Regions from separate parts of the Gallicola sp. Sow4_E12 genome, predicted to be linked through region 1. Evidence: riboswitches for the same ligand, from Rfam matches in the RefSeq annotation. Region 1 holds a riboswitch; the other holds the start of a gene.
The links. A riboswitch is a leader RNA that binds a small molecule or an ion and turns the genes downstream of it on or off. The one in region 1 is predicted to bind thiamine pyrophosphate.

Region 1 (8,034 bases):
GAGGAAAAACTATCAGCTGAAACAAAAGAATTAATAAATAAGAAGATAGAAGAAATAAAGAATGGAAGTTTCGAAGTTCCGATAATTGAAAAGGCTCAATAATAATATCAAAAGGAGAGATTTGAAATGCTGTTGAAGATGGAAAATGTCACAAAGTCGTTTTTCAATAAAAAAGCATTAGATAATGTAGATTTTGAATTAAGAGAAGGAGAAATCCATGCTTTATTAGGTGAAAATGGGGCGGGGAAAACAACTTTAATGAATATTCTATACGGAATATATCAAAAGGATTCAGGTAAAATTCAATATCGAGGAAATTCGATAGAGTTTAAATCTCCTAAAGATGCGTTGGATAACGAAATTGGCATGGTTCAACAGCATTTTTCTTTAGTAGATAATCTTACAGTGTCTCAGAATATCACTTTAGGATTAAAAGAAAAGGGATTTCCATTTGTCAATCGCAAAGAATTAGACCATAAAATTAGTGGGATTTCAAAACGATATGGTTTAGGAATTTATCCAAAGGAATTTATATCCGAACTATCTGTTGGAGAACAACAAAGGGTAGAAATTTTAAAACTTCTTTATCGGAATGTAAGACTATTGATATTGGATGAACCTACAGCTGTATTAACTCCTCATGAGACAAAAAATCTGTACAGTATTTTAAAACAATTAAAAAGAGAGGGGCATTCTATTATAATCATCACCCATAAAGTATCAGAGATCATGGAAATTTCGGATAGGATCACGATACTACGAGATGGAGAGTGGATCGCATCTTTAGAAAGAGGTCAGTTTACAGAAGTAGACTTGTCGAATTATATGATAGGAAGGCCATTGAAGACTGAATTTAATCGTCAACCTTTGAACGATTATGAAGTAGGGGGGCTAGAACTAAAGAATATATCGCTTAAAATGAAAGATCAGTATAAGCTAGAAAGAATTAATATAAAAATAAAACCAGGCACTATTCATGGGATAGCAGGTGTTGATGGCAATGGACAAAAAGAATTAGCTGAAGTTATCTTAGGGATTCATCGACATACGGAAGGAATGATATTGTATGATGATGAAGATTTTAGCGACTATAAAGTAAGGGACCGAAAGGCGAGAGGATTTGGATATATTCCTGCAGACAGGCATCATGATGGACTATTAATGAACATGAGTTTATGGGAAAATTATTTGCTCAATGAGTATGAAAATAAGGAGTTTAGGAAGCACGGATTATTAGATAAAAAGATAATATACAGTAAAACAAAAGGAGTGATTGAAAAGTTTAATATCAAAGCACCGGGAATAGAGAGTCGAATTTGTTATTTATCTGGAGGAAATCAGCAAAAGATGATTTTGGCTAGAGAGCTTAAAGAGAGTCAAAAAGTAATTGTTGCATCTCAACCAACAAGAGGTCTTGACATGGGAGCGGCTGAATTTGTGCATGAGCAGCTAATGCAATGCCGCAATAATGGGGGTTGTATTATCATGATCTCTACAGATATGGAGGAAATAATAAAAGTATGCGATAAAATATCGGTATTATACAAAGGAAAAATAATGGGAACAGTAGTAAACAGCGAGTCATTGGATATATCAGAGATTGGATTAATGATGGCAGGAATTCATGCAAAAAGAAGAGGGGAGAATGATTATGTTTAAGAGATTAGATTTCAAAAAATCAGCTTCTTATATTGCCATTATTGTTGCAGGATTAATGATCTCTTTAATATTGATCCTATTGTCGGGAAAAGACATAGGTTCTGCCTTAACAAGTTTTATGAGAGGGATTTTAGGCTCCAAATATGCTGTTGCTGAAATCATTGTAAAAACTGTGCCCTTGACTTTAGCTGCCTTAGGGATTGGAGTGGGGTTTAAGACAGGATTTACAAATCTAGGCGCAGAAGGACAAATCTATATCGGAGCTATGGCTGGTACAATATTTGCATTATCATTGCCAAGTTTGCCGAAGTTGATTATGATACCAGCATTAGTGATCGTTGGTTTTATAGCAGGAGGTATATGGGCTTTAATTCCTGGGCTATTAAAAGTAAAGTTTAATATCTCGGAAATTATAGTAGGGATCATGTTGAACTATATTTCGATAGGTATAGTTGGGATAGCGCTTCAAACTTTTTTAAGAGATCCTAATAATGCTTTCCCTATGTCAGAGAGGCTGGGAGAAAATTCTGTGTTAAGTATTCTACTTCCGTCTACTCGATTACATAGTGGAATAATTATTGCACTATTATTTGTAGTACTAATTTATTTGCTGATATGGAGAACTTCTACGGGTTATCAAATGAGAGTTTGCGGAGAAAGTATGAGAGCGGGTCAAGTAGCAGGTGTTTCGATCTATAAAAACATAATACTTTCTGCTTTAATCAGCGGAGGTTTAGCGGGAGTGGCTGGAATAATAGAAGTGGCAGGGGTTCAAGGACAGCTAATAGAAGGTTTGTCACCGAGTTATGGGTACACAGCAATTATGGTAGCCTTATTAGGAGCAAACCATCCATTAGGAATATTTACATCAGCAATTGGAATATCAGCATTGCAAGTGGGTTCTTTATCAATGCAAAGATCATCCGATATACCAAATTCTATCGCTACAATTATTTTAGGGATCGCAATCCTGTTAGTGATAGCAAGACCGTCTATAGATAGAATAATATCACTAAAAAGGGGGACTGAAAATGAATGCAAGTAGCATTATTGCAATTTCTGCCTTTTTATATACTGCCTTAAGACTTGCAGTGCCAATAACGTTAGCGGGGATTGGAGAAACTATATCTGAGAAATCAGGGGTTCTAAATATTGGGATAGAAGGGCTGATGCTGATAGGGGCTTTTACAAGTTTCATTATTACCTTCTATACTCAGAATGTATTTCTGGGTATTCTTTTGGGAGTAGTAAGTGGAGTGGTTATATCTCTAATACATGCTGTACTAAGCATTCACGGACGAGGGGATCAAACGGTCATAGGGCTTTCAATAAACTTTTTGGTTTTGGGACTTACAAGCTTTATTTTCTTGATATTTTTTGGTAAATCTACAGAACTGCCATCAATAGAAACGATTGGAACGTCTAGTATACCAGTGTTATCTCAAATCCCTATATTGGGGAAGGTGCTGTTCCAACAGGATATAATCGTTTATTTAATGTTTATTTTGTTGATCGGTTCTTGGATACTAATTTTTAAAACAGAATGGGGTGTTCAGCTGACGGCAGCAGGGGAAAATCCAAGAGCAGTTGATAACGCAGGGCTAAATGTAAATCGTATCCGTTATGTAGTCTGTGCTTTTAACGGAGGAATTTGCGGTTTGGCAGGAGCGTATATGTCTGTTGTGCAATTTGGCTTTTTTATTGAGAATATAACTGCAGGAAGAGGATATATTGCATTAGCAGCAGTAACATTAGGAAGGAGAAATCCTGTAGGAGTATTTTTAGCGGCTTTATTAATCGGGGCAACGGAAGCAGTTCAATACAATTTCCAATCTTCCGGAATTCAAATACCGAGCCAGTTTTTTACGATTTTACCGTATATTGTATCGATAGTGGTTCTCCTATTATCTATCGGCAAGTCAAGAGATCCAAAAGCTCTTGCACAGCCATTTATTCGAGATGAAAGATAGCATAGCAAGTATGAATGAATTTTGTAGAATATAAGATATAATTATGTTATATCTTAAGGAGGTTTTACAAAATGAGTTATTTAAAAATAGGTCAATTGAGCAAATTGTTTAAAATAAATAAGCAAACGCTTCAATATTATGACAAGATCAAATTGCTTCGTCCTGATGATAAAGATAAAAAGACGGGATATAGACAATATAGTTCTAGTCAAATTTATGAGCTTGCAACGATTCGATATCTTAAAAAGATAGGCTATTCTTTAGACGATATATCTGATTATGTAAAATTTAAGGATCCAGATAAGACATTAGAAAGCTTAGAACAGCATTCAGAAATACTGTTAAAACAAAGCGAAGAGCTGCTTAAGATAAGAAAAGCGATTGAACGAAAAATTAATTTTACCCGAGAAAAGTTAATTTATTTAAATACAGATATTACCGCAGTTAATATCTTTCCTAATCGATTCTATCTGCCGATAGAAGAAGATTTACTCTATAGAAGCGACTCCTTTTACTTTTTTCCAACGATCGCGTTTTATGAAAATGAATTTAAATCCTTCGGAGCATATATAGGTGATAGGCTAGAAGATATCAGAAGGGATAGTGATTATAATACTCATGATGGTGAGCTGAAAGTTATCCCTAAAGGTAAATATTTATATGGTTATCATGTTGGGCCTTATGAAAATATAATGGAAACAACAGAGAATATGAGACAAAAGTATGAAGATTTATATTTAGATGATAAATCTGTAAACTTCAATATTATTGACCAATTTATTGAGACCCAAAAAGAAAAATACATAACAGAAATTCAGATAAAAGTGTTAGAAGATTAAGTATAAAGGAAAGTTTTTAAAATGAAATAGGAAAAGGAAAGTGAATAATAATTCGCTTTCTTTTTTTGTAATAAGAAACCCTTTCACTTTAAATTTTCATATAGGAAAATTCTTCTTTTGATAAACGTTACGCAACATTATGCATCTTGCTATTACTACAGTGATATTATAATATAATGTCAAGTTATTAACAGATGGAAAGCATTAGATTTAAGAGCTTTAATTAGGGAAAAATCAAAGATAATTTAAAGGGTATATTATAGGAGAGAATATGATAATCGATTTTCATATGCATGAGCGTACATTTTCTTCAGACAGCAAGATGAATTTGAAAGAAATGGTGCGGGAAGCGAAGAGAGTGGGTTTAGACGGGATCTGTATTACAGATCATGACAAGTACGGATTAGCGGATTATGCAAGAAAGATTTCTGCTCAGGAGGATTTTCCTATCTTTGTCGGAGTAGAGTATTTATCTATCGAGGGAGATATTTTAGCTTTTGGGATAGACGAATTGCCGAAACCGCATCTGGAAGCACAGGATTTTATCGACTGGGTAAATGTCAGGGGCGGTGTTTGTATAGCGGCTCATCCTTTTAGAGGAAACTCTAGAGGGTTGGGAGAAGATCTTTTAAGAGTGAGAGGTCTTGCCGGCATAGAAGTTTTAAACGGAAGTTCTACAGAAGAAGAGAATAAAAAAGCTTACGAGTATTGCAAGATGCTGGATCTTCAGCCTATCGGAGCCAGCGATTGCCATAATTTAATTGCCTTGGGACGCTATGCCACAAAAGTACCTTCCGATTGCAAAACGGTAACAGACCTTGTAGAGGCTTTAAAGAATGAAAGATGCGAGCCGATGGTATTGTCCGGATATACCAGTTATGATTTTGATGAAAAAAATAAGGACCAAGAGAAGTTTAATATCCAGATAGAAGAAAGACCTTTTATTCGGATGTAGAGGGGTAGACTCTGATTGTTTGAATCATAGGCAAAAACCTTAAGAATCTAGGCGAAATACTTGTCGATACAAAGAAAATATTTTTTTATAGTTCATATGAAAAATATTCAGTTTTGATTTGCATTTCTATAAGACTAAGAGTACAATTATACTAATCGCTGGGAGAGCAGAAGCTGAGATGCGCTATATGCGCGGATCCTTTGAACTTGACACGGGTAATGCCGTCGAAAGGAAGCAAAAAAGATGCCTTTTTTTGCACTCCTCGGGGTGCTTTTTTATTTGCTCGGCGAAAAAAGGAGGAATTTTAAATGAATAAAAATTTGAGAAAACAGTTGTGGATGGCCTTTTTGATTGCGCTGGGTTTTGTGTTGTCACCGATACTTCGAGTACCTGGGATGGCTCCGATGCAGCACTTTATTAATGTAATTGCAGCGGTTACTGTAGGGCCTGCGGGAGCTTTTGTTGTGGCGCTTCTTATTAATATTATGCGGATGATGTTTTTAGCCATTAGCCCTGTGGCGATAACAGGATCGGTATTCGGAGCGGCACTATCTGGAATCTTTTTTGTGAAGATTAAAAAGCCGTGGGGAGCTGCCGTAGGGGAGTGGATCGGAACAGGAATCATCGGTTCGTTATTGTCCTATCCTGTGATGGCTCTTATTATGGGAGTTCCAGAGATCGGGTGGCTTACATATGTACCAGGTTTTCTAGCGGGCACTTTATCCGGAGGACTTTTAGGTCTTTTCTTTGTACATATTATGGCGAAGAAAGAATTTTTTAAACAGATGATGGAAGAGGTGTTAAAGTGATCGAGTTATTAAGGAAGAAAGAGCCTCTAGCCCATCTTTTAGTCCATGATATGGTGAAAGCTGTTTCTGCCAATAGTACGCTTGTACTCGGAGCAAGTCCTCTTTGTGCGGATAATCCGGATGAAGTGGAAGAGATGACGGGAAGATCGGATCTTGTCTATGGAAATTTAGGAAGCAATACAAGGGATCGCTTAAAGTCTATAAAGATCGCTGCAGAAGATGCAATGAAACGAGGTATTCCTTTTCTATTAGATGTTTCAGGTACAGCAGCCTCTGCACATAGGCGTTCCTATGTGTATGATTTGGCGAAGGAAGGAAAAATTACGATCCTTAAAGGAAATGCTTCTGAAATTATTGCTTTATATAAGGATGAGAATACTGCCCGGGGAGTTGACTCGGAGACGGAATCAAAAGAAGCGGTGGAAGCAGGGATTCATTTAACTGAAAAAACAGCTGAAATTGTATGCATCACTGGAAAAACAGACTATATTACAGACGGAAAAAGAGTGACTGTTTTAAAGGGCGGAAGTTCAGATATGCCTAAGGTTACAGGAACAGGCTGTATCGGATCTCTTTTGACAGGGCTATTTTCCACAGTAGAGCTTTATGAAGGAGCTGTATATGGCATGGGAGTCAATGCAGTTTGCGGAGAAAAGGCCCTTCGAAGCTTACGAGAAAAAGGCCTAGGAATTGGATTTTATTATGCTGCCTTTATAAGCGCTTTAGAAGAATTAAAAGAAGAGGATTTGGCTGATTTAGAGAGGGAGGAGTTTAATGTATAAAACAAGGGAGAAGGGTGTTTATCTAATAACGGACAGCAGAGGACTTTCGGAGAAAGAGTTTTACGAAAGAATAGAGACGGCCTGCAGAGAAGGAATCGCTTTATTGCAGCTTCGGGAAAAGGATAGTTCTACAGCAGAGCTTTTAGAAAGAGGAAGGAAGATCAAAGAAATAGCAGGGCATTACGGCACTCCTTTTGTAATCGACGATCGTGTAGATATTGCTTTGGCAGTAGGCGCCGACGGGGTTCATGTAGGGGCAGACGATATGCCTGTTGCCATCGCCCGCAGACTGTTAGGTCCGGGAAAAATCGTTGGTGCTACAGCAAAAACAGTAGAAGCGGCGAAAAAGGCAGAAAGAGATGGTGCTGATTATGTAGGCGTAGGAGCGATATATGATACTACAACTCATGCAAATCCTGTTCGAACCTCTGTAGAGACACTTGCAGAGATTAAAAAAGCTGTAGATATCGATGTATTTGCCATCGGAGGGCTTAGGGCGGAAAATTTGGATATCTTAAAAGGAAGCGGTGTGGATGGAGTTTGTGTCGTGAGATATCTTATGCAGTCGGAAGATGTGGAAGGAGATTTAAAGAGATTAAAGGAAGCGGTTGAGAAGATATAGAGATAAGGAAAATGTGTAGTGTGAGAGAGGGGCCGATCGTTTCTAGCCAATCACAGAAGGACGCCGTCATTGGGAAACGAGTGGCGTGAGCTAGACCTAACTTGATTTTTGTTTTTTGAAAACTTAGTAGGTCTGGTGCAACTCGTTCTCCAAATGTGTTTTTTCATTTGGTTAAGAACGATCTGCTGACCTGCTGTCAAATCAAAATGCCTGATTTGAGCTAGGGCTTCAGAGAGTGAAGTTGTGGAAGAAACATAGAACTTGTTTCTTTTTAAAGGAAAGCGGAAAATTCGCTTTCCTTTTTTTGAAAGGTATTGTTTAGGCGGATAGTATTCATAGGAATCTGAAAATTTTAAAATGGATGGTCATTTAATCATCTCTGAGTGCTTTTAAAGTCG
Region 2 (8,034 bases), on a different contig from region 1:
AACATCCGATATAATTTTTCTTCTAAGATCTTTTAACTCTTGTTTCTTTCTAATTCTTTTATGTTCTAACTCTTAGAAAGACTATTATACAATTCTATCCAGACAAGTGCTATATACTATGGAGATTTTTTAGGGAAATATCTAGTATCGGAGCAGAATGGGTTAATGCACCGCTGGAAATAAAGTCGACTCCTAAATCTGCTAGTTTTAAGATATTTTCTTTTGTAATATTTCCCGATACTTCAACAAGGGCTTTCCCCTCTATGATTTCCATCCCTTGTTTTATCTCTTCATAATTCATATTATCCAGCATAATAATATCCGCACCTGCTTCAAGGGCTTCTTTTACCATCTCGAGATTTTCCGTTTCTACTTCTATTTTGCGTACGAAAGGAGCATATTCCTTTGCCATTCTTATCGCTTCTTTGACGCCTCCAGCAGCTCCGATATGATTATCTTTAAGCATTACTGCGTCGGATAAATTATATCGATGGTTATTCCCGCCTCCTATACGAACTGCATACTTCTCGAAGATACGATTGTTCGGAGTGGTTTTTCGAGTATCCAAAAGTTTAGTATTTCTTCCTTTTAAAAGTTCTGCTGTAAAATAGGTATAGCTTGCTATCCCGCTCATCCGCTGAAGATAATTTAAAGCGGTTCGCTCTCCGCTTAAAATCACCCGCATATCTCCATATATTTTTCCGATCAGCTTCCCTTTCTCTGCCCATTCTCCATCTTTCACAAAAAACTCCGTCTTCATCCGATCCTCTAATAGTTCAAAAACTCTAGAGAATATTTGAAGACCGCAGATGATTCCATCTTCTTTACAGATTAGATCCGCTTCTCCCAATTTTTCAGAAGGCATCACACAGTTGGTAGAGACATCTTCGCTGGATATATCTTCCTGTAAAGCACTGATAATCAAAGGATCAACATTTAATTTTAATGTTATAGGGTCGAACATATTTCCTCCATTCTAATTTTCCATCGAAAGAGCAGCTCTTTTTGAATCTATTTTTCCTTCTAGCAAAGATATCAGATTCTCATAAGAAATGTCTCTGTTTTCCATTCTTTTATAAAAACATCCTTTTTTCCATTCTTTTTTTCTTGCAGGAAAAACCATAGACTCTGCTGCCCTCTTCGCAAATACAAGACTTTCTAAGAGAGAATTGCTGGCTAAACGATTTTTTCCATGAACGCCGTTACAGGCTGTCTCTCCTACAGCATATAAATATTTCATAGAGGTTCGGCTGGAATAATCTACCCGAATCCCTCCCATAAAATAATGTTGTGCAGGGACAACAGGTATGCACTCTTTTTTCACATCGTATCCTTTTGATTTGCAGTATTTTACAATGTTTGGAAAATGGCTGTCCAACTCTTCTTGTGGAATGGATCGTAAATCCTCCCAAACAAATTCTCTATCGTCTTTTTTCATCTGCTTGAAAATTGCATCTGTTAATAGATCTCTAGGCAGAAGCTCGTCTACAAATCTTTCCATGTCTTTATTATAAAGTTTCGCTCCTTCACCTCGTGCAGATTCGGAAATCAGAAAACTTCTCTCTTCTTTTTCTGCACTATAAAGGGTTGTCGGATGAAACTGAACATACTCCAGATCTTTAACTTCTATATCATACTTCAAAGCAATCGCTATAGCATCACCCGTCAAATGCTTATAATTTGTAGAATGAGCATACAAACCTCCGACTCCCCCTGTCGCCATGACTACATGATCTGCAAGGATCTCTTCTTTTTCTCTCTTTTTGTTTTGTACTACCGCTCCATAGCATCGATTATCCTGGCTTAAAAGATCGGTCATCTCTGTATACTCATAGATTTCTACATTCGAAAGTTTGTGTACTTCCTCTAATAGTCTGCTGGTAATTCTCTCCCCCGTAATATCTTCGGAATAAAGTATTCTTTTTGCCGAATGGGCACCTTCTTTTGTAAAGGACAGTTCTCCATTCTCCTCCCGCTGAAATTTAACACCGTAACCGATTAAATCTTTTATCACACTCTTCGATGAACGAATCATGATTTCTACTGATTTTGGGTCGTTTTCGTAATGACCTGCTTTCATTGTATCTTCAAAATAAGACTCATAGTCTTTCTCCTCTTTTAAAGCGGCTATCCCGCCTTGAGCTAAAAATGAATCGCTGCTTTTAAGATCTGACTTTGTAATCATCATGATCTTTTTATTTCGTGGAAGGTTAAGCGCACAATAAAGACCAGCACAGCCTGTTCCTGCTATTAAAACATCTGCTCTTTTCATTTCCTCTACCTCAGTTATTAATTCCCTAACTCAAGCATTCTTTCAAGGGGAATAAGTGATTTTACCCTTGTTTCCTCTGAAACTTTTACCTCTTCGGTCTCCCCTTCAAGGACTGCAAGAACTTTTTCCAAGTTCACTTTTTTCATATCCTCGCAAATTTGGCCCTCTATAACGGGATAAAATGTCTTATCCGGATTTTTTTCCTTCAGCTGATAGAAGATTCCTGTTTCTGTTCCTATAATAAATTCCTTCCTAGGAGATCGTGTAACAAAGTCGATAATCCCAGAAGTACTTCCCACAAAATCCGCTTCCTCTAATACATCATATGTACATTCTGGATGAGCTGCAAATAAAGCTTTCGGGTGGATTTTTTTCGCTTCTAGAACCTTTTCAGCGGTGATGGTTTGATGAATAGGACAGTAGCCTTTATTCAAAATAATATTTTTCTCAGGAACTTGTTCTGCTACATATCTTCCTAAATTCCCGTCTGGTATAAAGAAGATATTTTTATTCGGAAGCTCTCTTACAATCTTCACTGCATTTGAAGAAGTAACAATTACATCAGAATAAGTTTTAATTTCTGCTGTAGTGTTTATATAACAGACCACTGCAAGATCTTCATACTCTTCTCTCTTCTTCTCGATACTTTTTGCATCGACCATGTGAGCCATAGGACAATCAGCATCGCTGTCAGGAAGATATACCTTTTTGTCTGGGTTTAATATCTTCGCACTTTCTCCCATAAAAGATACTCCGCAAAGAATTATGGTATCTGCATCTGTTTCAGAAGCCTTCTTGCTGAGATAATAAGAATCTCCTACAAGATCTGCAATTTTTTGTATGTCTCCATCTACATAGTAATGAGCCATAATGACGGCATTCTTTTCTTTCTTTAATTGATTTATTTTATCGATTATATTCATATTTGCACCTCGAATGTTCACTTTTTATTATTCCCATAGTTCTGAAGTATACCCTTTTGCTCCTTTACTGTCAATACAGTTAATTTCAATTATACTATATTTTCCTAATAAATCATTCTATTCATTTATCGTATATTTCAGCAATTAAGAAAAACTACGATTATCTTAAACCGCAGTTTTTCTAATATTTTCTATTTCTTCTACTTACAGAGCTTTCATCTCTTCCATCTCTTTCATCTCTTCCGCTGCTTCCAAGGGTGCAAATTTGTTTCCCAGAATACAGATCCCTGCAGATACAAAGATCGGGATCAGAAATGCGATGAATAATTTATTTTGGATAAAGAAAGGAACTCCCGATGCCACTCCCAGCACAGCTCCCAAAACTGCTGTGTTTTCTCTTAGCTTCGGACTGTATAAACCGAAGAACAGCGGAATAAATACACCTGCACAAACTAAATCCGCTACTAGGAAAAGTGTTAAAACGCTATATCCTCTCGATGCAATAAAGACAGAAATTATAATCAGTATAACTGTCATCCATCTTGCCTTCTGCAAAGAAAGCATAGATTTATTTTCTTTCTTTCTTTTAATGGCAAAGGTTGCAACCATTGCATTCAGCAAAGTATCCACAGTACTCATAACAAGAACTAAAGCTAGAATAAACGCAGCGATAATCAGTCCTGTCGGAAACAATTCATAGACAAGAGCAAACAAAGCCACGGAAGGATTATCACCTATCCCCATCCCCGCTGAGGCGATACCGATAAATCCTGTAATGAACATTATTGGAAGAACAACCAGTATACAAGCAATCAGAGATTTTTTGATCGCAGCATCATTCTTTCCAGAATAAATTCTTTGCCAGTACCCTTGATGGAATAGATTCGCAGCAAACACCCCGATACAAAGGGTTAAACCATATTCGATGCCGCCTATATTTCCAATATCAAGCAGATCGGGACGGTTCACCTGAGTTTGTCTGATAATTTCTCCCATACCTCCGCTATAATACAACACGCCAGCAGCTACAGTTAATGTTAACACAATGATCAAGACCATCTGAATTGCATCTGTAAACATAGAAGCCTTGAGCCCGCCATAAGTTGTGTAGATCATTGTCGCTGCTCCTACTAACAATGCAGTATATACTAAAGGAACTTCTGCCATTTGAAAAGCCACTTGAGCTATCGCTGTCAGCTCCGCTATTAAATGTACCAGCATATAAAATATAGATAAAAGAATGGTTAAAACGTACATTTTAGATCCGTATCTTTTCAGTGCATAATCGCTTATGGTACTACCCTCCGGAAGATAGGCTCTTACTTTAGGACTTAAGATGGAAAAAGCAAAGTAAAGACTTGCTGCCCCAAAAGCATAACCTATAATAGTAGCAATTCCGCCGATAGCTCCTGCTTCTGGAGGAGTGAATAATATAAACACCCCTATAAAAGATGCTAAAAATGTAGCAGTCAATCTTTGGGAACCTGTACTTCCTCTCGCTGTTAAATAATCATCGATGTTCTCAATTTTCCCTTTGCTGTAAACAATACCAATAAACGTAAAAATAATTACTGTAATAAGTATTAAAGAAATCACAACTGTAGATGAAATCATAATACCGCCTCCTTTTATTTTTTGCAGCTTTATAAAATCAAATACACTCAAGACATATCAAGAAAATCATTTTATCCCAAATAAAAAAACACAAATCCTGATCTAGAATTTGTGTTTTACAAGCATATAGTAAATTATAAACAAGTCGTTCACTTTCCTACGCTGGTATTATCCAGATCAGGTTAAAGGATTAAAAGATATCAGGATCTTTCTCTCAGCTGGCCTCTCCAGCACTCCTAGTGAGTATTCGATTTTCAATTTCACGAACATAGTATTATTCCGATAAAACCGCTGCTGCTTTCTATCTGAAAATTATACTACTAATCAACTGTAACATAATAAAAATAGATATTCAAGTGCCTTTAAAACATCTGCACATTTATTAGAAATCTGACCTGCCAAATTTTGCCTGTATAAAAAGGTTTATAAAAATCCCAATCCCTGCAAAAATAATATAACTGGTCTTCTTGTTCAAAAACTGAAGATAAGGAAACAATAATATCAAAAACTCTAAAGACCATCTGAGATTTCCACTTAATGGATATGCTGCCTTTGGAGAAAAAAAGATTCTCCATAGCAGAGCAAATACTGCAGCCGCTGCCACAGACAAAGAAATCTTATGCCACATCTGCTCTAGAATAATATAAGCCCATCTTACAACCAATAAAACTGAAAATATCTCTATAATAAAAGCTGCTATATCATTTATTATTAGCATTTTACGACCTCTGCTTTCTACAAGATTCCACTATGCTGTATTTTTTGGATCTACGTTTTCATTTTATCCAAAACTTTTCCGATATCACCGTAAAATAAGGATAGATTGTTTCTTGATTCCTTCTGGGATAGCTGACGTTTCAAAATATATCGATGAGTAACTTCCTATACCATACTATAGTTCACTAAGCACCCATATATAAACAGAGATTTCTCTTTCTTCTCCATCTGTCGACATTTCATGAAATTGCGTTTTGTGTATATAAAAAGCTGTTTCTGTCTGAATTTTTTTCTCCTCCTGCTAGATCAGGAGAAGGATTCATGGGGATTATAAAACGAAAAGAACTGTATAATGCTGCAATAAACAGCATGATCAGCGTTGAAGCTTTTTTCCATTTTTGAACAAATCTTTTGAACATAAAAAACACAAAGAGTCCCAAACTAATAATTAACGTCTATATCCAGACATTCGTATCTATATCCTTTCTTTTTATATTCGAATTTTCTTGTCTATAATATTTACCCTCCCATTTCACGGGATAACCGCTGACTCTAATTATCTTTTAAACTATCACGCCCTTAAGGATCTAAAGATGTTTAAATCTACACCATAAAACCATTGACCGATCCAGTCTATTGTAGTATGCTCTATATAAACCAAAATGGTTTATGGAGGTATGATATGTACGAAAAGTTTTTAGCCCTTGATGAGAATAAAAGAGACATTATTTTAAGAGCAGCACTGCAGGAATTTGGGAAATATGGATATAAAAAAACATCTGTAGAACAAATCGCAGAGTCGGCCGGCATCTCAAAATCTATGGTTTTTCATTATTTCGGCAGTAAATTAAGCCTTTTTGAATTCTTAGCATCTTTTACAGCGGATTTTGGAATTGGGATTTCAGAAAAATTCTTGGAAAATATAGAGGATTTAGATTATATCGGCCAGTATGAACGTGCCGCTAAAATAAAACTTAAAGCTTATAGAGATAATAAAGAGGCTTTTGATTTTATCGGGATGCTTTATTTAAATCCAGAAAATACACTTATTTCTACTAGGATTAAGGAAGAATTTGATAAGAATATAGAATATAGAAATAAGATATTAGAAATTCTATCCAGTTCAAAAAACGACAACTTTTTCAGAACGGATTTAAATATTGATTCTTCAAAAAAATATATTAACTGGATCATAGACGGTTATTCTGCCGAACTGACTCAACGGTTAATTGGTGAAAGCATAAGCCATAAGAATTTCGATGAAGACTGGAAAGATTTCGACAAAATGATACTAGATTTAAAAAGACTTTTTTATAAGGAGAAATATCAATGAGCGTAATTTCTTTAAAAGATGTTAGTAAAAACTTCGGAAAAACAGAAGCTCTAAAGGGAGTTTACCTTGAACTTCAAAAAGGAGAGATCCTTGGGTTTATAGGGCCTAATGGTGCTGGAAAAACAACAACTATACGAATTATCCTCGGAATCTTAAAAGGCGCAGGAGATTCAAAGGTTTTTGGACTCGACCCTTGGAAAGATGCTATAGAAATTCATAAAAATCTTTCCTATGTACCCGGGGATGTAAATCTTTGGCCGAATCTTACGGGAGGCGAAGTGATCGATTTATTCTTGAAATTAAAAAAACAGAAAAATTCCAACTATAAAGAAGAGCTTATCGAAAAATTCGATTTTGATCCTCGGAAAAAATGCAGAACTTATTCAAAAGGAAATCGGCAAAAAGTCGCCTTGATCTCTGCTTTAGCTGCTGATGTCGATTTGTATATCTTTGACGAACCTACATCCGGACTGGATCCTTTGATGGAAAGTATATTTCAAGAAGAAGTTCATCGAATAAAAAGGGAAGGAAAAAGTATTCTTCTTTCTTCTCATATATTATCTGAAGTAGAAAAACTCTGCGGCTCTATCAGTATTATAAAAGACGGAACCATTATCGAATCCGGTCCTTTAGCAGAATTGAGGCATTTAACGATGTCTAAAATAAAGGTAAGAACTAGAAAACCCTTGTCTGATTTCGAATCGAATCATGCAGTTCACGATTTTCATATAAACGAAGGTTTGACAGAATTCAGTGTAGACGGCAAAAACTTAGGGGAAATTATTTCCTTAATCAGCAAATATGATATTTTGACTTTGGAAACACAGCCTCCTACCCTTGAAGAATTATTTATGAGCCATTATGAAAGGACGATTCAATAATGAAACATATCTTTTATAATACTGGAAGCATTATCGGTTTCATTTTAAAAAAAGACAAAATCAAGATTTTAATCTGGATCATCGCTTTAATTGCTTACGGGGTCGGTTTTATCCCTGTATTTCAAGGAATACTAGACACCTCTTCAAACTCTCAGGTTTTAGTGGACACGATGAAAAACCCTGCGATGATCGCGATGATAGGCCCCGTCTTTGTAGAAGACAGCTATACTATCGGCTCTATCTATGCGAATTATATGATGGTTTTTTCAGCCTTAATCGCCGGAGCTATGAATA

Region 2: linked by a shared signal. The riboswitch ahead of ACTQ46_RS01895 (sodium:solute symporter family transporter) and the one ahead of thiW (energy coupling factor transporter S component ThiW) in region 1 are both predicted to bind thiamine pyrophosphate.

What each region holds. Positions count from the first base shown of each region.
Region 1 covers NZ_JBQKLI010000015.1:12,901-20,934, forward strand. The annotation lists gene ACTQ46_RS08505 (BMP family protein) at 1-102, shown strand, start outside; gene ACTQ46_RS08510 (ABC transporter ATP-binding protein) at 127-1,659, shown strand; gene ACTQ46_RS08515 (ABC transporter permease) at 1,652-2,704, shown strand; gene ACTQ46_RS08520 (ABC transporter permease) at 2,691-3,629, shown strand; gene ACTQ46_RS08525 (MerR family transcriptional regulator) at 3,701-4,468, shown strand; gene ACTQ46_RS08530 (PHP-associated domain-containing protein) at 4,740-5,423, shown strand; TPP riboswitch at 5,574-5,673, shown strand; gene thiW (energy coupling factor transporter S component ThiW) at 5,732-6,232, shown strand; gene ACTQ46_RS08540 (hydroxyethylthiazole kinase) at 6,229-7,014, shown strand; gene thiE (thiamine phosphate synthase) at 7,007-7,636, shown strand; gene ACTQ46_RS08550 (ABC transporter ATP-binding protein) at 8,010-8,034, opposite strand, start outside.
Region 2 covers NZ_JBQKLI010000002.1:141,374-149,407, forward strand. The annotation lists gene nadC (carboxylating nicotinate-nucleotide diphosphorylase) at 110-964, opposite strand; gene ACTQ46_RS01885 (L-aspartate oxidase) at 977-2,272, opposite strand; gene nadA (quinolinate synthase NadA) at 2,290-3,195, opposite strand; gene ACTQ46_RS01895 (sodium:solute symporter family transporter) at 3,400-4,809, opposite strand; TPP riboswitch at 4,947-5,057, opposite strand; gene ACTQ46_RS01900 (DUF2568 domain-containing protein) at 5,192-5,527, opposite strand; gene ACTQ46_RS01905 (TetR/AcrR family transcriptional regulator) at 6,209-6,859, shown strand; gene ACTQ46_RS01910 (ATP-binding cassette domain-containing protein) at 6,856-7,740, shown strand; gene ACTQ46_RS01915 (ABC transporter permease) at 7,740-8,034, shown strand, end outside.